2 linked regions of the Thiocapsa rosea genome follow. The protein of the gene in region 1 purifies or fractionates together with the protein of each later gene. This does not show direct contact. Links are inferred from orthologs where the notes say so. Each region holds a gene or a part of one and is shown in the gene's direction. Other genes may lie near its edges.

Region 1 (6,357 bases):
GATCGGCATAATCGCTGCACCTGCAGCTGTCGAGATCCAGAAGCGCGCAGGCGACGCGCGAATAGATGATGTCCCCGGTCTCCTCTTCCTCGAACTTCTCGAGACAGCATTTCGCGCAGCCGTCGCAGAGTGACTCCCACTGCTCGGGGCTCATGGCCGAGAGCGGGGTCGTCTCCCAGAATCTCGCCACGCCTTCATCGGGGCCTCTATCGGGGCCTTCATCGGGTTCGCGCATGTCGGGCATATCCACAGGTTGCTGATGTCGCCTATCTTGACCGATCCGGAGGGTCGATGCACCCCGTCGCGGGCGGGCCGTCGGTTGGATCTCAAGCCGTCGTATCCGATCTCGGGCTTCGCGATCTGGCCTCATCGGACCGATGACCGCCTTTGTGGACTTGACTTTTTTGCGAACCCGGATCGACTCGCAAAGACGTTATGCACACCGACAGATGTCTCCCGAGGGGTCGCTCGGGAGCCTCGGGCCTTCATCGTTCATTTTTCGGGAGAATCTTTAAGCCATTGTTTTTATTATTCTCATACGGGCCCTGTTGGTCAAAGGCTTTCGAAGAAACAGTCACATGGGCACTGCGCTCATTCCCCACTGCACAACTCGCCCACAGACTTATCCACAGGCTGATGCTGCCTTTTCCGGGGCAACAGGGCTGGCTAAACCGCGTCCAGAGCGAGATGCGCACTTTCGAGTGAGTTCGGCGTTTGGTGCATCCACGGCCCTTGGCTGGAACGCGGTTTAAAACCATATCTTTTTTAATTTCTTAAACCGCGCCGGCTCCAGCGTTTGTCAACTCAGCCGAGGCGGATCCCATCCAAAAACATCGCATACCGCGGAGGGCGCGGTTTAAGATGAACATGACCTTGCCTCGGTCGAAGACCGGATGCCGATACTCCATCGGAGGAAGACACCATGCCGCAGACTCTGATCAAGACTCCCATCGGCCCGATCGGCATCCACTGGAACGGCGAGACCTTGACCGGCGTTGATTTGGACCCGCCGGACGGGGGAGCCGAAGCGGGATCGGAAACGATGCCGTCCGCCATCCGGCAACAACTCGCGGCCTATTTCGAGCAGGCATCGGCCGGTTTCGATCTTCCGATCGTGCTGATCGGCACCGATTTCCAGCAACGCGTCTGGGCCGAGCTGCGTCGGATCCCCGCAGGCGAGACCCGCACCTACGGCGAGATCGCGCGAGAACTCGGAAGCGCCCCGCGCGCGGTCGGACAGGCCTGTCGCGCCAACCCCTGTCCGATCGTGGTGCCCTGCCATCGGGTGGTCGCGGTCAACGGCCTCGGCGGGTTCTCGGGCGATACGAGTGGACGTAAGCTCGAGGTTAAGCGCTGGCTGCTCTCGCATGAGGCCCGTAAACCGCGTCTGTGCTCTCAACAGCCGTTTGAGTCGGACCCTCTGCCGGAGGATCCCCGTGGACTTTTCCCTGACGCGGTTTAGATGAAAAAGAAACAAAAAATTAAATACTTAAGAGCCGTCCGTGCCGGCATTTGCGGGCTGCCGCAAGGTCGATACCGGATGATGCCCTCGGGTCTTGCTCCCAAGGTCGGTCACCCGAAACATCACTCGCTCGTGACATCCGCTCTGCGGTGTCACGCATGCCCCGGGGCGCTCTGCGCCACGTTCTGCGATGGCCGGCGGAGTGCCGTAGGGTGGACATGCGCTGTAGGGTGGACAAGCGCAGCGCAGTCCACCAACGCCGGTGCAGGACTCGGTGGACTTCGCTCTCGCTCGTCCACCCTACCGGCCCGGTTTGTGAACATCGCCCAACCGGGGATGATGACCTCGCATCTCACAGGAGACGCGGTTTAATGCCTCCGGATTCGGGGGTCATCGAGGGTTTTGCCGATGCACTCTGGCTCGAGCGGGGTCTGAGTCCGAATACGCTGGCGGCCTATCAGTCGGATCTGCGTGCCTTCGCCGCCTGGGTCGCGCGCGAGCGTGGTCGCTCGCTGATCGAGGCGCAGCGGTTGGACCTGCTGGATTATCTGGTCGTTCTCTCGCAGGAGGGCCGTAAGCCGCGCTCGAGTGCGCGTCTGTTGTCCTGTCTACGCCAGTTCTATCAGTATCTGCTGCGGCGCGGTGTGATCCGCGACGATCCGAGCGCCCGTGTCAAGGCGCCGAAGCTCGGTCGACCTCTGCCCAAGAGTCTGAGCGAGCTTGAGGTCGAGGCGCTCTTGGGTGCACCCGATACCGCCGATGCGCGGGGGCACCGGGACCGAACCATGCTCGAGGTACTCTACGCGAGCGGTCTGCGGGTGACCGAGCTGGTCACCCTCACGACCGGGCAGGTCGGTCTGACGCAGGGCGTTGTGCGGATCGTCGGCAAGGGCGATAAGGAACGGCTGGTGCCGCTCGGAGAGGAGGCGACATCCTGGCTGCTCGACTATCTGCGCGGACCCCGTGCCGAGCTGCTCGGCGGTCGCGTGACCGAGTATCTCTTTCCGACCTGCCGCAGCGAGTGCATGACGCGCCAGGCGTTCTGGCTGTTGATCAAGCGCTACGCGCTTGAGGCGGGCGTCTTCAAGCCCCTCTCGCCCCACACCCTGAGGCACGCCTTCGCCACGCACCTACTCAATCATGGCGCGGATTTGCGGGTGGTGCAGATGCTCTTGGGTCACAGCGACCTTTCAACCACACAGATCTACACCCATGTTGCCCGTGAGCGCTTAAAGCAGCTCCATGCGCGCCATCATCCACGGGGCTGAACCGGAACGAGGGCGGTGCGGTGCGCGAGCGGTTCGCTTTTGGCGGGTTTTCTCGCACAATGGCCGTCTTCGGTGATTTGCCTGTGGAGCTAGAAAACCTATGCCATCGTTCGACATCGTCTCGGAAACCGACCTGCAGGAAGTCCGCAACGCGGTCGACCAGGCCAACCGGGAGATCGACACCCGGTTCGACTTCAAGGGGGTGAAGGCGAGTTTCGAGCTGAGCGACGAGAAGATCCTGATGATCGGCGAGCAGGAATTTCACCTGCAGCAGATGATGGATATCCTCCGTCAAAAGCTGGTCAAACGAAAGATCGATCTCGCATCGCTCGACCCGGGCGACCCCGTCTCGAATCTCAGCGCGGCCCGACAGGAGATCGCACTCAAACAGGGTGTCGACAGCGAGACCGCCAAGCGCATGGTCAAGGCCGTCAAGGCGAGCAAGACCAAGGTGCAGGCCCAGATTCAGGGAGACCAGGTCCGTGTCTCCGGAAAAAAACGCGATGACCTCCAGGAAGCGATCGCGCTGCTGCGCGGCGAAGATTGGGGTCTGCCGATCCAGTTCACCAACTTCAGAGATTGAATATCCAATGACCAAAGCCAGAATTTCCGGGCTCGCCCTCGCAGTATTGATGCTCGCCGCGGGCTCCGCATCGGCATCGCCCGAGAAGACCATTCGGGATGCGCTCGGCAAGATCGTACCGGGCATCGAGATCGACAGCGTGACGGCCTCACCCGTGAAGGGGCTCTACGAGGTCATGGTCGGCACTCAGCTCATGTACGTCACCGCCGACGGGCGTTATTTTGTCGACGGGCGGATCGTCGATCTGACGACGCGCGAGGACATGACCGAGCCGCGCTTGGCAGGGGCACGCAAGACGCTGGTCGACGGGGTCGGCGAATCTCAAATGGTCGTCTTCGGGCCGGCCGACGCCAAGCACACCGTGACCGTCTTCACTGACATCGAGTGCGGCTATTGCCGCAAACTGCACGGCCAGATCGACGAATATGCTCAAGAGGGGATCCGGGTCCGTTACCTCTTCTATCCGCGCGCCGGGCAGGGCAGTCCAGCGTACACCGAGGCCGTGTCGGTCTGGTGCGCCGGCGATGCCGCCGCCCAGCGTACAGCTATGACGGACGCAAAGGCCGGTAAGGCGATCCAGGAGAAGACCTGCGAGAACCCGGTCGACGCGCACATGGCGCTCGGCGCGGAACTCGGCCTGCGCGGGACCCCGGCGATCCTCACCGAGACCGGCGAGATGATCCCGGGCTACGTGGAGCCCAAGCGTCTGGCGGCCCAGCTCAACGGGGCGCCTGGATCCTGAGCCTCGATCCTCGGGTGCAGGCGATCACTTCGACGCGATACATGGTGGCGTCGTGACGGCTCTTACCCTTGAATATGCCTGGCGCACCGACCGCGGCCGCGTGCGTGCGGGCAACGAGGATGCCGTGTCCGTCGACCCCGTCCTCGGCTTCCTGATCGTGGCGGACGGCATCGGCGGCGCCCGGGCGGGCGAGGTCGCAAGCGCACTGGCGGCGGAGGTCATCGCCAAACGTTTCAGAGAGGACATGGCCGATCGCCTCCATCCCGACACGGCGAAGGCATTTGTCGAGACGGCGATCCAGGACGCCAATGTCGCCATTTGGACACTGAGCAAAGCCGAGCCGGATCTCTCGGGGATGGGCACAACCGTGGTGGTCGGAGCCGTCGGAGACGATTGGCTGGCCTTCGGCTACGTGGGTGATTCGCGACTGTATCGTTTGCGCGAGGGGCGATTGGAGCCGCTTTCGCGGGACCATTCCTTTATTCAGGAGGTCGTCGACCAGGGCTTTTTCAGCACGCGCGAAGACGCACGCCGCTACGGTATCGGAGCGAACATCCTGACTCGAGCACTCGGCTCGTCGCCGAAGGTCAAGGTCTCGGGCGGGGTTGCGGATCTCGCACGCGGCGACATCTTTCTCTTCTGCACCGACGGACTGACCGGCATGGTCCCGGAGGACTGGCTATGTCAGGTCCTCACGGCGAGCTTCGGGAACGATCTCGAACCCGCCGCCGAGGCGCTGGTGCGTCTGGCGAACGAGCGAGGCGGGACCGACAACATCACCTTGGCCCTGCTGCGGGTCGGCGGACCCTCGACCGAACCCCGCTAAGCAACGATTCAAAAACAACCGAAACATGTCGGACGGCTAGCGATGCGTCGCGTTCTCGCATCTGTCTCGTTGTCGGTCTCGTTGTCGTTGTCGTTGTCGTAATCGTAATCGTAATCGTAATCGGATTCCGGATGACCTCGATTACGACAACGACAACGACAACGACAACGAAAAACCCCGCGATTGATTGCAGGCTGGGGTGAGCTTGCGAACCCCAGCCGCTTCTGCCGCTTCTGGCTCCCACGCTCCGGCGTGGGAGCATGGTCGCGACGCTCCAGCGTCCCGTCCCGTCTCTTTCAATGCTCGCCGAGCCCCGCGCGCCTAGCTTCTGGCTCCCACGCTCCGGCGTGGGAGCAAGGCAGCGACGCTCCGGCGTCGCGTCTCCAATGGCACGCCGAGGCAAGTCATGCGCCGGGAGTTTCCAGCCGCGCGCGGTCGGCACGGGCCGGGGCTTAGCGCGGTGATCCTGCCACGCGACGCTGGAGCGTCGCGACTGTGCTCCCACGCTGGAGCATGGGAGCGAGAGCAAAACCTCGTCGGCCCGCATCGGCCGACGGTCCGCACCGCGGACCCGATCTCGAACCAGATCCACTCAAGCGCCCCTGGACGGCACGTCGCGTGTCCATCAAACCCTGCAGGGGATTAGAGTGCGGCCATCCCCCGTCACAGGAGCCCCGCATGACCGACACCGCCGAGCCCACCCCGCGCAGCGACCACGACAGCCCCTGGAAGGAGGCCCTGGAGGGCTACTTCCCGGAGTTCCTCGCCCTGCTCTTTCCGCGCATCCATGCCGGCATCGATTGGTCCCTCGGCTACCGCTTCCTCGACAAGGAGTTCCAGCAGATCGTGCGCGACGCCGACACCGGCCGCCGCTATGCCGACAAGCTCGTCGGCCTGCACTGTCTCGACGGCCAGCCCGCTTGGGTGCTGGTCCATGTGGAGGTGCAGGGCGAGCCCGAGACGGCCTTCGCCGAGCGCATGTTCGTCTACAACCACAAGATCCGCGACGCCCACGGCGTGCCCGTCGCCAGCCTCGCCGTGCTCGCCGACACCGATCCGCGCTTCCGCCCCGAGCATTACCACGACGACCTCTGGGGCTGTTCGGTCGACTTTCGCTTCCCCGTGGTCAAGCTCATCGACTGGGACACCCCCGAAGCCTGGCCCGCGCTGGAGGCCAGCGAGAACCCGTTTGCCCTGGTCGTCATGGCCCAGATCCGCGCCAAGGCCACCACGGATGCCGAAACCCGTAAAGCCTGGAAGTTTCGCCTGATTCGCCTGATGTATGATCGTGGCTACGCGCGCAAGACCATCCTGGAGCTGTTTCGCGTCATCGATTGGATGATCCAATTACCCGCAACCTTGGAAACCGCCTTCCGCCAAGAGATCTTCACCTACGAGGAGAGCAAACAGATGCCGTACGTCACCACCGTCGAGCGCGCCGGGATCGAGAAAGGCAATCGCCAAGGCGAGGCCAAC
Region 2 (15,991 bases), 2.4 Mb from region 1 along the record:
TGCCCGCAAGATCCAGCGCTTCCTCTCGCAGCCCTTCTTCGTGGCCGAGGTCTTCACCGGCTCGCCCGGCAAGTTCGTGTCCGTCAAAGACACCATCAAGGACTTCAAGGCGATCGTGAGCGGCGACTACGATCACCTGCCCGAGCAGGCCTTCTATATGGTCGGCGGCATCGAAGAAGCAGTGGCCAAGGCCGAGAAGATGGGTAGCTAAAACGCGGCCTGAGCGACGTGCGCTGTTCATGGCCTTGGTCGAGCGGCGCACTTCTCGACAGATGTCGGAGCTGCCGCGTTTTAGGATTTTATTTTTTCATTTTAAACCGCGTCGGCACAGAGGGACTGAAGTCCGCTTCGGACCGATTCCGCGAGAACGTCATGTTTGACAACATGACGCGGTTTAATAGGGGTGCACTATGGCGATGACAATTCACGTCGATATCGTAAGCGCCGAAGGGGCGATTCATTCGGGTCAGGCGACCATGGTGTACGCGACCGCCCAGCTGGGCGAGGTCGGTATCGCGCCCCGGCACACCGCGTTCATCAGCCGTCTGAAGCCGGGTGACGTACGGGTCGAGAACGAGCACGGCGAGCAGGAGCATTTCTATGTCTCCGGCGGCATGCTCGAGGTCCAGCCGCATGTCGTGACCGTCTTGGCCGATACCGCGATCCGTGCGCGTGACCTCGACGAGGCCGCGGCGCTCGACGCCAAGCGCCGTGCCGAGGAGGCATTAGCCGGTCAGACCGCTCAGTTCGAGTACGCCAAGGCCCAAGCCGAGCTGGCCGAGGCGATCGCACAGTTGCGAGCGATCGAGAAGCTCCGCAAGATGAAGGGCTGATCCGTCCGGATCGCTTCTTGAGTTTACGAATTCATAGGCCCGCTCGGACACGCGCGGGCCGTTCGTTCTACGAGGCATCGCCTCGACCCTCTTCCTGCTCCCCTTGTTCGCCACGCCGCACCGGCGACCCGCAAGGGGGCCCCGCCGGCCCATCCTGACCCGGAGGCGAACCCCATCATGACCGAACAGCTCATCAGCGCCGGCAAGCTTGTCGCACTGACCTACCGAATCGAGGACGGGCAGGGCAACATCCTGGAGCAGACCGATATCCCGGTCAGCTATATTCACGGCGGTCAGAACGAGCTGATCGGCGGCATGGGTGCGGCCGTCGACGGGCGCCGCGCCGGCGACGCGGTCGAGCTGGTTCTGGGACCGGATCAAGGCTTCGGCGCGTATGATCCCGACCTGATCTTTACCGACACCTTGGAGAACGTGCCGACCGAATTCAGGTTTGTCGGTGCCGAGGTGCAGATGGAGAACGAGGCGGGGGAAACGCGCCAGTTCCACGTCACCCGGATCGAGGACGGCAAGCTCATCCTCGACGGCAACCATCCGCTTGCCGGCAAGACGCTGCGCGTGCATGTCCGGATCGAGGAGGTGCGCGAGCCGACACATGCGGAGTTGACGGCCGACCTTGGCGGGGGTGGTATGCTCCCGGGTGGCGGTCTGCACTGATCCGACGTTCGAAGAGGGCGAAGCGATGAGGCTTGGAGTCGTGATCTTGGCGGCGGGGCTCGGCAAGCGGATGCGCTCCGCTCTTCCGAAGGTACTTCATCCCTTGGCCGGGAAGCCGCTGCTTGGCCATGTCATGGACACCGCCGAGTCGATCGGCGCCGCGCGCATCGTCACCGTGTACGGTCACGGCGGCGACCAGGTCCGCACCGCGTTGGCCGATACCGGATGCCTCTGGGTCGAGCAGGCCGAGCAATTGGGCACCGGACACGCCGTCATTCAGGCCATGCCCCAGGTCGCGGACATGGACCGCGTCTTGATCCTCTACGGCGACGTGCCGCTCATCACCGGCGAGACCTTGAATCGTCTGCTCCAGGTCGCGGTCGATACCGATCTCGGGATCCTGACCGCCGACGTTCCGGATCCCGCCGGTTACGGACGGATCCTGCGCGACAGCCGCGGTCAAGTCATCGGGATCGTCGAGGAAAAGGACGCGACACCCGAACAGCGCACCATCACCGAGATCAACACAGGCATTCTGGTCGCCGACCGATCGAAGCTCGACGGCTGGCTCGCCCGCATCGGTAACGACAACGTTCAGGGAGAATACTATCTCACCGACGTCACCGCGCTGGCCGCAGCCGAGGACGTGGCGGTTGCATCGACCCGGCCCGGCCGACTCGCGGAGGTCGCCGGCGTCAACGACCGAGTTCAACTCGCGGCCCTCGAGCGCGACTATCAGCTCCATGCCGCCGAAGACCTGATGCGCTCCGGCGTGACCTTGGCGGATCCGTCGCGGTTCGATCTGCGCGGCGTCCTTCAGGCCGAGCCGGATGTCGTCATCGACATCAACTGCATATTCGAGGGCGTGGTTCGGCTGTCGAGCGGCACACGTATCGGCCCCAACTGTCTTCTGAAGGACTGCAGCATCGGTCCGGACACTCACGTCCTGGCCAACTCGGTGATCGAGGGTGCCGTGGTTGGGGCCCAAGCGCGGATCGGTCCGTTCGCGCGACTGCGTCCCGATACTCGACTTGCCGACCACACCCATGTCGGAAATTTCGTAGAGATCAAAAAGACCAGCCTCGGCGCCGGCAGCAAGGCCAATCACCTGAGCTATCTCGGCGACGCCGAGATCGGCGCCGGCGTGAATGTCGGCGCGGGGACCATCACCTGTAACTACGACGGTGCCAACAAATCGCTCACCCTGATCGAAGACGGCGCCTTTATCGGATCCAATACTGCTCTGGTCGCGCCCGTGCGGGTCGGCGCCGGAGCGACCATCGGCGCCGGTTCCGTAATTGCGCGCGATACTCCGCCGGACCAGCTCACGCTGACGCGCGCCCCGCAAAGGACGATTCCGGGATGGACGCGGCCTCGGAAGCGGCCGGTCACCTGATCGGCTCGGATCGGTCTAAACCGCGCCGATTCCAACGATCATCAAGTCTGCCGGGGCCGACCCCTTCCCAAAACATTGCATACTGCGCTGGGCGTGGTTTAAGACAAACGAGGGACAAGTCATGTGCGGTATCGTCGGTGCGATCGCTCAACGTCCGGTCTCGGCCATCCTGCTGGAAGGGCTGAGGCGTCTCGAGTATCGGGGCTACGACTCCGCCGGCATCGCGGTCCTCGAGGCACCTTGCAGGCTCAATCGCGCCCGTACGCTCGGCAAGGTCGCGCGCCTGGCCGAGGCGGTCGCCGAGCGGCCGTTGCCCGGCACGCTGGGCATCGCGCACACGCGTTGGGCGACCCACGGCGAGCCTGCGACCCGCAACGCCCATCCCCATGTCTGTCGCGACCGCTGCGTGGTCGTGCACAACGGGATCATCGAGAATCACGAAGACCTGCGTCGCGAGCAAACCGCTGCGGGCCACCGTTTCACGTCCGAAACCGATACCGAGGTCGTCGTCCACGCCGTTTTCGACCAGCTCGAGGCCGGCCATCATCTGCTCGATGCCGTGCGTCTGGCGACGACACGCCTGCGCGGCGCCTATGCCCTCGGCGTCATCGATGCGCAGGATGGCGAGCATCTCGTCGCGGCACGCCAAGGGAGCCCTCTGGTCATCGGGGTCGGATTCGGCGAGCATTTCATCGCCTCCGATGTCTTTGCCCTACTGCCCGTCACCCATCGCTTTATCTTCCTCGAAGAAGGCGATATCGCCGAGCTGACCCGCGAATCGGTCCGCATCTGGGACCGCGACGGCAACCTCGTCGTGCGGCCGGTGAAGACCTCCGCCGTCTCGGCCGATGCCGCCGAGCGGGGCGAGTACCGCCACTTCATGCTCAAAGAGATCTTCGAGCAGCCGCGTGCGATCGCCGACACACTCGAAGGTCGCCTGGCCGGCAACCGCGTCCTGCCCGAGAGTTTCGGCAATCTGGCCCCCGAGATCTTCGCTCGGGTCAAGGCGGTGACCCTGGTCGCCTGCGGCACCAGCTATCATGCCGCCTTGGTCGCACGCTACTGGATCGAGGCCCTCGCCGGTCTGCCGTGCACCGTCGAGGTGGCAAGCGAGTACCGCTATCGCAAACAGGTGGTACCGTCCGACGCCCTGTTCGTCACCCTCTCCCAATCCGGCGAGACGGCCGATACCCTGGCGGCGCTGCGTCTGGCAAAGTCCTCGGGCTACGCGGCGACGCTCGCCATCTGCAATGTTCCCGAAAGCTCCTTGGTACGCGAGTCGGACCTGGTGCTGCTCACCCATGCCGGCCCCGAGATCGGTGTGGCCTCAACCAAGGCGTTTACCACCCAACTGGTGTCCTTGTTGCTGATGACCGTGGCGCTCGGCCATGAAAACGCCCTGAGCGACACCGCCGAGGCCCATGTGGTCGCGCTGCTGCGGGCGCTCCCTGGCAAGGTCGAGGCCGTGCTGGATCTCGACGACCGTATCGCCGCCCTTGCCGAGGTCTTCGTCGACAAGCAGCACACGCTCTTTCTCGGGCGCGGCGAGCAATACCCGATCGCCATGGAAGGCGCGCTCAAGCTCAAGGAGATCTCCTACATCCACGCCGAGGCGTACCCGGCGGGCGAGCTCAAGCACGGCCCCCTCGCACTGATCGACGAGCAAATGCCCGTGGTCGCCGTCGCGCCCAACAATGCCCTGCTCGAAAAGCTCAAATCCAATCTCGAAGAGGTCCGCGCACGCGGCGGCCAGCTCTACGTCTTCGCCGACCTGCATGTCCCCATGGTCGAAGAGGAAGGCGTCACCGTCATCCGCCTCCCCGAGACCGACGATCTGATCGACCCCATTATCTTCACGATCCCCTTGCAGCTCCTTGCCTATCACGTCGCCGTGCTCAAGGGGACCGATGTGGATCAGCCCCGGAATTTGGCCAAATCGGTGACGGTGGAATAAGTCGTCCAGGAAACGGCATTTGTGTTTCCTGACCGTGAAGGCGGTCCGCTTGGCTTCGGATCTGATGCCAGGTGCGATAATTGAACTGAATCGTTCGGGCGCGGCCTCGGATGTCGACGCGAAGGCCCGCTCAAGCTCCTGCGCATCGCTCATGATCCGGAAACGCCGCTGGGCGTCCGGATGCGCGAAGGGGTCTGCATCGGGCGTCGCGACGGGGCGGGAGAGGGGCGGCTGCTCGCCGGTTAGGCGATTTCCGAGAATGGGCATCCCGTCTGCGCATGCCGGGAAGACCTGTAGGGACGGTAGGGGTGAATGCATTCGCCTCTGCACGCCGGTAGATCCTTTCCCGGAAATCACCTTATGCCAATTCATACTCGCTCGGATCATTGAATTCACGCTTCTTGCCATGAAACGATTCGTAGAGCGCCCGGTGCCTTGAGAGCCCATATTCGTCCGTACGGCTCTCGTAGGAGTTAACCCATTGGAGCAGGTTTTCTAGATTTTCGTCTTGTTCTTGGCGTGAGCTAAACTTTTCCGGCTCCCACGGTCTTGAGCGGCAGTGTGCAATGCACGCATCTACCCCGGGGTTGAGGAAGATAAGTTCATCACAGCGCTCCAATACGGGCTCAATAATGTCGGCGTAACAGCCTTCGATGATCCAGCTTTCGTTGCATGCAATCCAGTGTTTCACATCCTCAATGCTGTCTTGAAGAGGGCGTCTTTCCGTACCACCTTGAAAAGCCACCTCATCCAGCGACAGCCGGGCGGCGGGATGCTTGGCCATCAGTTTTCTGGACAGGGTGCTTTTACCCGCTCCAGCGTTTCCAAGAAGGATAACTTTCATGGTGCTCTAATCTCTTCGGTATAACGACAGAACCCACCGGCGGCAACGAAGCGTAGCGGAGTTGCAGTCCGAGTGCAGCATCTTGTTAAGCGGTATATTGTTATCACTGCGTAGACATCGAAACCAGTTCTTAGTCAATTGCATGGTCTTGATCATCGTTTCGGCCCCATCGGCAGTGTCCAGGTCGCCGACCGCGACCGCCCGGGTACGCCGGATTCATCCGGCTCCCGGGGACGGGCGGCTTCAGTCGCCCGAGCGCGCTCGCGCTGCGGACTGAAGTCCGCCTCCCCGGGTGCCGACTGAAGTCGGCGGGCCCCGGCGCGCTGTCGCGATCGATCCGTTCGAGCGGATTCCTGACCAGGCTGCTTAGATTTCCGGAAGCCTCGACGCTTGGATTTCGGACTTTCTGACTCTCGACGACGACCCGATATCCTCGACCCGCGGCATCGGTTTCGGACCTGCCCTATACTTGCCTTCAGGTCGACCCCGCCGGCGTTTGAGGCTCAGCTGCCGTCATCGTGCCGAGTCCACGGCATCTCGGGGGTCGATGTCGGCAAAGGATGCCTCCGATGCCGCAACGGTGCGGCTGAACATTCGAGACCTGCATCCATGGCCGACACCTCCACCACCTCCTCAGCTCCTCCGCTCGAGACGCCCGACGTCGTCGCGGGCCTGACACCGACGGATGCGGCCGCACTGCTGAGCGGGTGTCGCGACCGCCTTGCGCACGGTCTGGCGACCGTGTTCGCGCAGCATCTCGGCGGGGCGAGCGAGGATTTTCTCGGCATGGCCGACCGCGCGACCAGCCTGGAGCAACAGCAGCTCTATTTCTCGGCGATGGACTTCCTCGACAACCGAGGGCAACAGCTCCTGCAGCAGTTCCGCAGTACCTACGTCGCCTGCTTCGACGCGAGCGTCGCGGCCTTGCAGTCGAAAGAGGCCGCGACGGTGATGCACGAGACCGACGAGCTGCGTCTCGTGGATACCGACGACTTCGAGCGTGATCTGGCCATCGGCAAACTCTCGGCCCGCGCGGCATGTAACTGCTCGCAGCAGCTCACGGCGCTCGACCGCCGTCTCGCCGCACTCCTGCGCGTGCCGCGGATCAGCCAGGACGACAATCCGCTGTATCCGCGCACCGTCTTCAGCGCCATGCTCCAGGCCCTGAACGACCTGGATGTGCGCGAGCAGCTCGCCTTGATCCTTCTGCACGAGTTCGAGCGTCAGACCTCCGTCGAGCTTCCCGGCGTCTACGCGGATCTGAATCGTTTTCTCGTTCAGTCCGGCGTGCTTCCGACCATCCCGCTTGCAGGCCCCCTGTCGGCTCCGCGCAGCGAGACCCCCGACCAGCCCGGCGGCAGTATCGGCGGGATGTCGGGGTGGGCCGGTTTCGAGCCTTCCGAGGATCCGGGATTGACCGAGCAGGAAGAGCAGAGCCTTGTCGAGCCGGGTGCCCGGGTCCACACGCGGGTGGATTTCGAGCGCCTTCCGCGCCTGGCGAACGACGACGTCTTCGGCCAGTTGGCCCGCGCGATCCAGACCGCGAGTCGCGGCCGACTCTCCCGGACGACCGCTGCGCCCGGTGCGCCCGGCGCGCCCGGCGCGTCCAAGGGCGGCGCCGCACCGGGCGGTCCGGAGACACCCGCGCTTGGCCTCGCCCAGCTGATCGAGGCGTTGAACGCGCTCCAGCGAGGGTTCACGGATGTTCGGCAGATTCCGGGCCTGAGATCCTCGAACATCGATCCGCGGCGTGGGAATGTGCTTCAACAGATTCGCGCCGCTCCCATGATGATGTGGTCGCGGCCGCTCGATGCCATGACCATCGACATCGTCGCACGGCTCTTCGATGCCATCTTCAACGACCCCGAGCTCTCGGCGACCGTGCGCGCGGAGTTGGCCAAGTTGCAGATTCCGGTGCTTAAGGTCGCGTTGGTCGACAAGTCCTTCTTTTCCGATCGCAGGCACCCGGCCCGTCGGTTGCTCGACGTGGTCGCGAGCTCCGGAATCGGGCGCAACGAGAAGGACGAGCCCCGCCTGGTCGATAAGGTCCGGGAGATCGTCGATGCCGTCGTCGAGGGGTTCGACGAGGACCTGAACGTCTTCGCGGTTCAGACCTACAGGCTCGAAGAGTTCCTGCGCGAGGAAGAAGAGCACGCGCAAAGCAAGTCGCAGCGTGTCTTCGATCAGCTTGAGCAGCGCGATCGCCAGGAGATTGCGGCCACGCGAGTGGGCGAGGAATTGGCGACCCGGACCGCCGACGTTGCGCTTCCCGTGCTGGTTGCGTCGTTTTTCGATCGGTTTTGGCGTCGGGTGCTGATCGATGTCTTTATCCGCTTCGGCGATGCGGCCGAGCCGTGGCGCGAAGCACTGGCGACGATGGACGACCTGATCTGGAGCGTTAAGCCCAAAGACACGGCCCAGGAGCGCAATCGTCTCCTCACGGCGCTCCCGGATCTCCTCAAGCGGTTGCGCCGTGGCCTGGAAACGGTCCATCTCGAGGAGGCATGGGATCCCTTCTTCGACCGCCTGATCCGGCTTCACATGGGCGCCCTGCACAAGGAGCCGCCGCCGGGGAAACCGTTGGACCAGGATGCCTTCGCGACCTCCGCATCCGAGTTGCTGCAGACCTCCGGAGCGGCAAACGCACCGTCCTTCGCCGCGGAAATGGCGCGCGGCGAGGACGCGACGCCGGCGTCCGAGGAGACCGCACCGCCGGATCAATATCTGCTGCTCGCCCGATCGCTCGAGGTCGGCGATTGGGTGGAGTTCCAGAGTTTCCGGGGGACGCGCAAGACCTTGCGGCTCGGCTGGGTCAGCAAGTATCGCGGGGTCTATCTCTTCACCAACCGTCAGGGGGACAACGCCTTGACCCTGGCCACGACCAGCCTCGCAGGCCATCTGCGCAAGGGGACGGCGCGCGTCTTGAGCCAGGATCCCCTGACCGATCGCGCGGTGGCCCAAGTGCTTGAGCAGGTCATGCCCGAGACGACGGGTGATTCCGGCTGACAGGCGCTCCCTCTGCCGGTTTTGCGAAGCCACGCCGATCCGCCTCGTCCGATCGTGCGGACCGAATGTCTCATTCCTCGGCGTCGGGCATGTTCGACAGAGCCCTGGCCAGATGCGGGATCTCGGCCTTGAGCGTCTGTCGCGCCCGAAAGCCCAGGTCGCGCTCGATCTTCGCCGAGGAGAACCAGGCATCACCCGTGAGCTTGCCGAGCCCGTCCAGGGTCAGCGGCATGCGCCGTCGGGTCAGGCGTTCGCCGAGCGTACCGATGCCGGCCGCGAGACGCAGAACCGGGAGCGGGGTGGTCCAGCGCGGCACGGGCCGGCCGAGTGCGATGAGGCTCTGCTCGTAGAGCCAGCGGGTGGAATAGTCTCGGCCGTCGGTGACCAGGTAGACCTCGCCGGCCGTCTCGGGCCGGCCGGCGACCAGGATTGCGGCGGCGACGGCATCCTCGACATGGATCGCTGCGCGGTGATTCTCGATGCGAGGCCAAGGCGGGAAGCGCCCCGCCGCGACCGCCTTGACCATGCGCGCGATGTTTCCGTTGTCCCCGAGGCCGTAGACCATGGGAAGCCGCAGAACCACGGTGTGTCGGCCGGTCGCGCGTCCAAGTTCCAGGACACTGCGCTCGGCTGCGAGCTTTGCGCGACCGTAGAGACTGTCCGGCGCCGGGGCAACCGACTCGTCGGCGGGTCGGCCGAGCGCACCGGCCCGGTCTCCCATCGCCTTGATGCTGCTTAGATAGACGACACGCCGAATCCCGGACGGCTCGACGCGGGCCATCAGAGTGGCGGTGCCCTCGGCGGTCACCGGCCAGTGGGAGGCTGCCTCGTAGATGTCCGGCTCGTCCGGACGCGGCGAGTAGCTCGCCAAGTGGAATAGGGTGTCGATGCCGTCGCAGACCGATCCGAGGCTCGACGGGTCGGTCAGGTCGGCGGCACGGATCTCGGGACCCGGCGCCGGTCCTTGCTCTGGCCAGAGTGTCTGCGCCGCATCAGAGGATCGCGTGACGATCGCCACGCGGTGGCCGGTCCGCAGCAGCTCCGCGACCAGCCGTCGGCCCACCTTGCCGGTCGCTCCGGTGACGAGGATCGATCCGAGCCGCGCGCTTGCGTCTTGGTCCATGATCAGCCCCTCTTCCCCGATCTCGGGCGATGGAACAGTCGGCTCAGGGTGTCGATGAAGACCCGGCTCCAGAAATGGACCCGGATGCCGAAGATAACCAACCCATTGAAGAACATTGGATATTCCCGAGCCTGGAACTTGCGGTAAAAGCGCTCCATCCCCCGATGCTTGTGCCGCTCGACCTCGATCGGGTGGCGTCGGCTGCAGGCACCTTTGTGATGGATCACGCTGACATCCGGGACGAGCGCGATCGTCCAACCGGCCTGTCGAAAACGCACGAACCAGTCGAGATCCTCGCAGTGCAGGAAATAGCCCTCGTCGAGCGGCCCGACCGCGTCGAGCGCCCGCCGGCTCACCAGCATGAAGGATCCGGAGATCGCCTCGACCGCGACCGGCTCGGCGGGCAACGGCTCATGATGAAGGTTCAGACGGCGCCCGCCCCGATCGGGCAGGAGCCGATCGAGCCGCAGGATGCGTTTGAGCGCGATCCAGGGGTCGGGAATCGTGCGGCGGCTCGCCACCTGCTCGCTCCCGTCCGGGTTGCGCACGATGCAGCCGGCCATACCGACGTCCGGGCGGCTCTCCATGAAGGCGAGCATCCGCCCCAGTGTGTCGGGTCCGACCAGGCAGTCCGGATTCAGAAACAGCAGGCGATCGGCCCGGACCAGCGGCAAGGCGCGATTGTTGGCCGCGGCGAAGCCCAGATTAGACCGGTTTTCGAGGATGCGCAGGCGCGGATCCGTGCCGAACATCGCGCGCAGATGCTCAAGGCTCCCGTCGTCCGACCCGTTGTCGCTGACGATGACCTCGACCGGCACATCCGCTCCGAGGACCGCCCCGACACACTGGGTCAGCAGATCGCCCGCGTTGTAGTTGACGACGATCACGCCGATGGCGGGGACCGATGCGGCCGTGCTCACGTGCCGTCCTCCAGATCGAGCGCTTCGCGCAGCGCCTGCTCGGCGGCGGCGAAGCCGAAATGGGTCTCCATCACCCGGATGCCTCCGTCGGAGAGACGCTGCCAGAGCAGTGGATCCCGATCGAGCCGCGCGATCGCCTCGGCGAAGGCGGGCGCGTCGTCCGCGATCAACACCGATTCGCCGTCGACCAGATGCATGCCCTCCGCGGCGACGCGGGTCGCAACGACGGGCAGCCCGTGGGCCAGACTCTGGTTGATCTTGCCCTTCACCCCGGCGCCGTAGCGTAAGGGTGCGACCGAGGCACGGCACGCGGCGAAGAAAGGCTCGACATCGGGGACGTGTCCAAGGATCTCGATGTCCGACCCGGCGCAGGCGAGGACCTCGCGCGGCGGATCCGCACCGATGATGCTGAGCCGGCTGTCCGGGACGCGCACGCGCAGCAAGGGCATGATCTCGCGACAGAGAAAGAGGACGGCGTCGGTGTTCGGCGGGTGTGCGAAGGCGCCGATGAAGAGGATCCCGCTCCGCGCATCGTACGGCTTAGCCGAGCCGAAGACCCGGTGGATGTTGGAGACGACATGGACCCGGACATCCGGCGCCTCAACGGCCAGGATGTCACGCTCGGCCTCGCTGACCACGAAGGTCAGATCGGCCCGACGCATCAGGTCTAGCTCCTGCGCCTTGCGCCGCTCGGCGACACGCAGGGTCGCGCGATCGCCTTGCAGCTGCGCGAGTCGGTGCTCGCGCAGGAAGTGCAGATCGACCGTATCGAAGACGATCCGTGCCCTGGGGCAGTGGGTCCGGGCCGCGTCGAGCGTGGCCGCCGCAGCATCGGCACGGCTTAGGATCACCAGGTCGTAGTCGGTCCCGTGACGGGCCAGATGGTCGCGGATCCGGCGCACGTAGGGCCGGTAGAGCACCTCCACACCGATGCGCTGCAGGTCGGCGACATAAGGCTCGGGTGCCTCCAGATTCGCCGCCGCGAAGGTCACCTTGAAGCCGAGCCCTTGCAGGATGCGGAACAGGTTGATCATCCGCACCGAGCCGGACTCGCGATCCGGCGTGACCATGTAGTTGTCGACCACCAGGACCCGGCGTCGTACGGCGCGCTCCTTCGCCCGCTCCAGATCCTCGCCGCGCTCGCCGAAGCCGGCCAAGACCTCGGCCCAACGCGTGCGGAAGGTCTCGGCATTGATCCGCTGATATCGCTTCAAACCCGTCTGGGTCTGCTCGTCGCGCCCCGCGCTGATCCCCTCGAAGTGCACGACGCGCGACAGCGGCTGGTAGTAGACCGTGCGCCCGGCTGCGCGTACCCGGAAGGCCAGATCGGCATCCTCGTAATAGGCGGGCGCGAAGGCGCTGTCGAATCCGCCGAGACGCCTGAAGAGCGCGGTCTCGATGGCGAGTGCGGCGCCCGAGCAATAGTCGACGGCGCGGCGATAGCTGTATTGGGGCTTGTCCGGGGCGTCCAGGTGGCCGTAGTTCCAGGCCGTGCCGTCCGCAAAGAGGATGGCCCCGGCCTCCTGCTGGCGGCCGTCCGGATAGAGGAGGCGGCTGCCGACGATCCCGGCATCCGGTGCGTCCTCGAAGGTGTCGATCAGCGCATCCAGCCAGCCGGGTTGGACCTGGGTGTCGTTGTTCAGAAAGACCAGATAGGCACCCTGCGCGGCCTCGGCCCCGCGATTGCAGGATCCGACGAACCCGAGGTTCTCGGGGTTGCGGATTAGGCGCAAACCGGGGTAGCGCACGAGTCGCTCGCCGGTCCCGTCGCTTGAGCAGTCGTCGACCAGGATCACCTCGAAGGCCCGCTGGGCGCCGACGTGGGCCAGCGCGGCGAGACAGTGATGTGTGTAGCCGAACTGGTTGTGGACCGGGATCACCACCGAGACCAGCGGCGCCGCGCCCGGCGTCAGGTCGACCGGGTCGAAGGGCTCGGAGAGCGCGAGCAGACGCGGCGGGTCGGCCACACGCAGCGGCGTGGTGCCTAGACGGCGCTTGAGCTTGCGCAGCAGGACGGCGACGCCCTCCGTGCGCAGGACATGGAGGGCGCGGGGGAAATAACGGAGGATGATGTCCAGGGCGTGCGTTCCGGCAGTCGATCCGACGGCCGTCATCCTACCATCTACCAGGAGACGGCGGCCTCCGAGATCCCCTTGAGCATGTCCGCGACCTTGGCCATCGCCGGGCTGGATTCGACCTGATCGGCGGGGATCTCGCGGTGGGCGACATAGGTCGTCCCCGTCTCCTCGGGCAGGGTGTAGACGGCGATGATGAAGGGACAGTTCACCACATGGACCGGGTTCTCGGTGCTCATCTCGCGCGAGAGCACGGCACTGCAGAACTCGATGGACTCGGCTTGCGCGTAGAGCGGCGTATCCGTGCCGAGATCCTTGCCGGTGCGTTCGAGCATCTCGCCCATGTTCATCACGTTGTTGATGTACATGCCGCGCTCTTGGATCGCCATCTTGAGCCCGTCGAGCACGTCTGCGAATTCGGAGTCGCTGGTGTAGACGGCGTAGCCGCTGCCGAAGGCGGCTTGGGACAGGAGTCCGCCGGCCAACAGCAGTCCGGCGAGGCCGCGCTTGAGTGTGATCATGCGTCTGAATCCCTCTTGATGGGCCGTCTCGCAACGCCGATCACGGATCGACACCGCGCCCCGTGCGAGCGGCAAAACCCCGCCGGATGGCGGGGTGCTGACCGACAAGGCGTCGCCTCGCCGAGGCGTCAGTATTGGTTCATCGGGCGGAAGGCCGGTGCGGACGGCCAATCACCGGCAGGCGGTGCCGGCGGTGGAGCGGACCGCTGCTGCTGTTGTGCCGCCTCGAGCTCCTCGACCCGCCGCTTGAGCGCTTGAACCTCGGCGCTGTCCACGGGTGCCGCACTCGCGGCAGGCGCCTGGGCCGCAGGAGCAGGCGCGATTCCGGGGACTGCAGCAGGTGCGACCGGGTAGCCGGGTGCGGCATAGCCCGGGGCAGGTGCAACGAAACCGGGGGCCGCATATCCGGGTGCACCGTAACCGGGTGCGTAACCGCCGTAGGGGTAACCGAAGCCCGGACCACCGTAAGGACCGCCGTAATAGCCATCGTCGTAGTCGTTGTAGCGGTCGCCGCCCATCCAGCGGCTCGGATTCATCATGTTGCCGAAGTTGAAGGCTTGGCTGACGGGGGCATAGACGGTCAGCGCAGCCAGTGCGGCGAGTGAAACGGCGGACAGGGTCCTGATCGGTTTGATCGGCATCGGGCGTTCCTCCTGGGTTGGTGTGATTTCTCTCGTGTCGCGCATCCGGAAATCTTCGCGGGTCGCCGTCTATCGACGGCGACCCGGCCACTAATTACACCCTACGGCAAGGCGTCGCAAGAGGCTCAATCCTGCTCATGGGCGTGCGTGTGGTGGTGATGAGCGTGGTCATGCGCATGGCCGTGCTCATGGTCGTGATGATGGGTGTGGCCATGGCCATGATGATCGTGTGTGTGTCCGTCCGCCGCATGACCATGCAGCCGAGCCCCGTCCGGTTGAACCGAGGGGCGAATGGTGCGCCCCAGTTCAAGGCGCGAGCGCTGGGCCGCGAGTTCGTCGCTCAGCCAATTCAGCCAGGGCTCGATGTCGCCCTCGCCGCGCGTGGAGACCGACTCGAACGGCACCACGCTGGCAAGCTGGCGCAGATGGTGCTCGGCACGTTCGACCGAGAACTCGGGCAGGACGGTGAGCAGATCCGATTTGGTGCAGAGCACCAGGTCCGCCGCGCGGAACATGACCGGGTATTTCGCCGGCTTGTCGTCGCCCTCCGGTACGGACAGGAGCGTGACGTTACGGTGCTGCCCGAGATCGAAGCTGGCCGGACAGACCAGGTTGCCGACGTTCTCGATAAAGAGGATGTCGACCTCGTTGAGATCCAACCGATGCAGGGCGTCGTGCACCATGTGGGCGTCCAGATGGCACGCCGTGCCGGTGGAGATCTGCACGGCCGGGACACCCTTGGCGCGGATACGCTCGGCGTCGTTCTCGGTCTCGAGATCGCCCTCGATGACGGCGATGCGCACCTGACCCGCAAAGGCGTCGATGGTCCGTTCCAGCAGGCTCGTCTTGCCGGCACCGGGCGAGGACATGATGTTCAACGCCAGCACCTGGTGACGATCGAAATGCTCCCGATTGTGGGCCGCCTCGTGATCGTTCTCCGAGAGCAGGGCTTGGAGCACGGTCACCGCCGCACGGCCGTCGGCGGTTTTGGAGTGCTTGCCGTCCGCCCGAACCAGATGCTCGTTGCCGGGGGTGATGTTGCAGCCGCAGGTATCGCACATGAGTGATGGCTCCATAGACGCCGCCCCGCCTTGCTGTCCAGGTGGGGCCGGGGCATTCGGATCTCGACATCGCGCGAGGTCGACTCCGGATTCGTCGCGCATCGCCGCTCCGGGCGAGCGCATCATCCCGAGTGTACGCTTCTAAAACGCGTCAGGCATTCTATGCGCGCTGATCGCTCGGGGCTTGCCTCGATAGCCACTCACAACCTCGGAGAGTGACGCGTTTTAGAAAATTTTTCGTTTCGTGTCCTAAACCGCGTCGCGCCGGCGTTTCGGATTCATGCGAGGTCGCGATCAACGCCAAACGAGGCCGAAGAGTTTAAAACGCGGTTTAGTCCGGAATGGTCAGCTCCAGGTTCGCCAACAACAACTCATCCCCGCTCACCAGGCGCGTCTTATAGCTGCCGCAGTCTCCGCACAACAGCCGGTTCGGGGTCGCCTCCGTCTCCGCACCGCAATCGCTGCAGGCCACCCGAACCTGGGCCGTCTCGATCACCAGCTCGGCGTTCTCCGCGACGGTCCCTGCCGCGGCCAGCGGAAAGGCGTGACGGAGCAAAGATCCCTCGACACCCGAGAGCGGCCCGACCCGCAGCAGGATCCGCTCGACCGCGCTGGCCCCGTGCTCGACGGCGATCCGCTCGACCTGATCGAGCAGCGCCTGACAGATGGAAAGCTCGTGCATGGCTCAGCTGCCCAGATAGGTGTAGCCGTAGAGCCCGGCCTTGAGCTCGACGAAGAATTGCTCGCGGGTCGGCCGGTCCAGACCGGCGGCGTCCAGCTTGCGTCGATAGTGCGCGAGCAGGGTCCGCGGCTCGAAGTGCACATAGCTCAACAGCTCGTCGGTGGAGTCGCCGCGCTCGGCATCGAGCAGACGGTAGCCGCCCGGCGCGCTCGCATCCAGCTCGACATTCACGGCATCCGTGTCGCCGAAGAGGTTGTGGA

What was found.
Region 2: the proteins of BDD21_RS17165 (region 1) and BDD21_RS06535 purify together in Escherichia coli (affinity purification with mass spectrometry, with the first as the bait; 2 studies listed by BioGRID). This does not show direct contact. The link is inferred for Thiocapsa rosea from one-to-one orthologs.

The regions. Positions count from the first base shown.
Region 1 is NZ_RBXL01000001.1:3,803,957-3,810,313, forward strand. The notes cover bases 2,199-5,187. They hold BDD21_RS17165 (DsbC family protein), read left to right. Parts: upstream 2,199-3,320; coding sequence 3,321-4,055; downstream 4,056-5,187. Other genes in these bases: xerD (site-specific tyrosine recombinase XerD), read left to right, coding at 2,199-2,730; BDD21_RS17160 (YajQ family cyclic di-GMP-binding protein), read left to right, coding at 2,831-3,313; BDD21_RS17170 (PP2C family protein-serine/threonine phosphatase), read left to right, coding at 4,108-4,881. Also shown: BDD21_RS17145 (YcgN family cysteine cluster protein), read right to left, coding at 1-235; BDD21_RS17150 (methylated-DNA--[protein]-cysteine S-methyltransferase), read left to right, coding at 923-1,462; more of xerD, read left to right, coding at 1,834-2,198; BDD21_RS17180 (RpnC/YadD family protein), read left to right, coding at 5,560-6,357. UniProt on the Escherichia coli protein: Acts as a disulfide isomerase, interacting with incorrectly folded proteins to correct non-native disulfide bonds.
Region 2 is NZ_RBXL01000001.1:1,409,134-1,425,124, reverse strand. What follows is about bases 1-2,759. They hold BDD21_RS06535 (FKBP-type peptidyl-prolyl cis-trans isomerase), read left to right. Parts: upstream 1-1,010; coding sequence 1,011-1,508; downstream 1,509-2,759. Other genes in these bases: glmU (bifunctional UDP-N-acetylglucosamine diphosphorylase/glucosamine-1-phosphate N-acetyltransferase GlmU), read left to right, coding at 1,534-2,759; BDD21_RS06540 (F0F1 ATP synthase subunit epsilon), read left to right, coding at 411-833; atpD (F0F1 ATP synthase subunit beta), read left to right, coding at 1-211. In the rest of the region: more of glmU, read left to right, coding at 2,760-2,904; glmS (glutamine--fructose-6-phosphate transaminase (isomerizing)), read left to right, coding at 3,026-4,858; BDD21_RS06520 (AAA family ATPase), read right to left, coding at 5,217-5,702; BDD21_RS06515 (DUF1631 domain-containing protein), read left to right, coding at 6,312-8,708; BDD21_RS06510 (NAD-dependent epimerase/dehydratase family protein), read right to left, coding at 8,779-9,831; BDD21_RS06505 (glycosyltransferase family 2 protein), read right to left, coding at 9,834-10,751; BDD21_RS06500 (glycosyltransferase), read right to left, coding at 10,748-12,865; BDD21_RS06495 (DUF302 domain-containing protein), read right to left, coding at 12,874-13,347; BDD21_RS06490 (hypothetical protein), read right to left, coding at 13,476-13,988; hydrogenase nickel incorporation protein HypB, read right to left, coding at 14,114-15,049; hydrogenase maturation nickel metallochaperone HypA, read right to left, coding at 15,381-15,731; speA (biosynthetic arginine decarboxylase), read right to left, coding at 15,735-15,991. UniProt on the Escherichia coli protein: Folding helper with both chaperone and peptidyl-prolyl cis-trans isomerase (PPIase) activities. Chaperone activity prevents aggregation of unfolded or partially folded proteins and promotes their correct folding.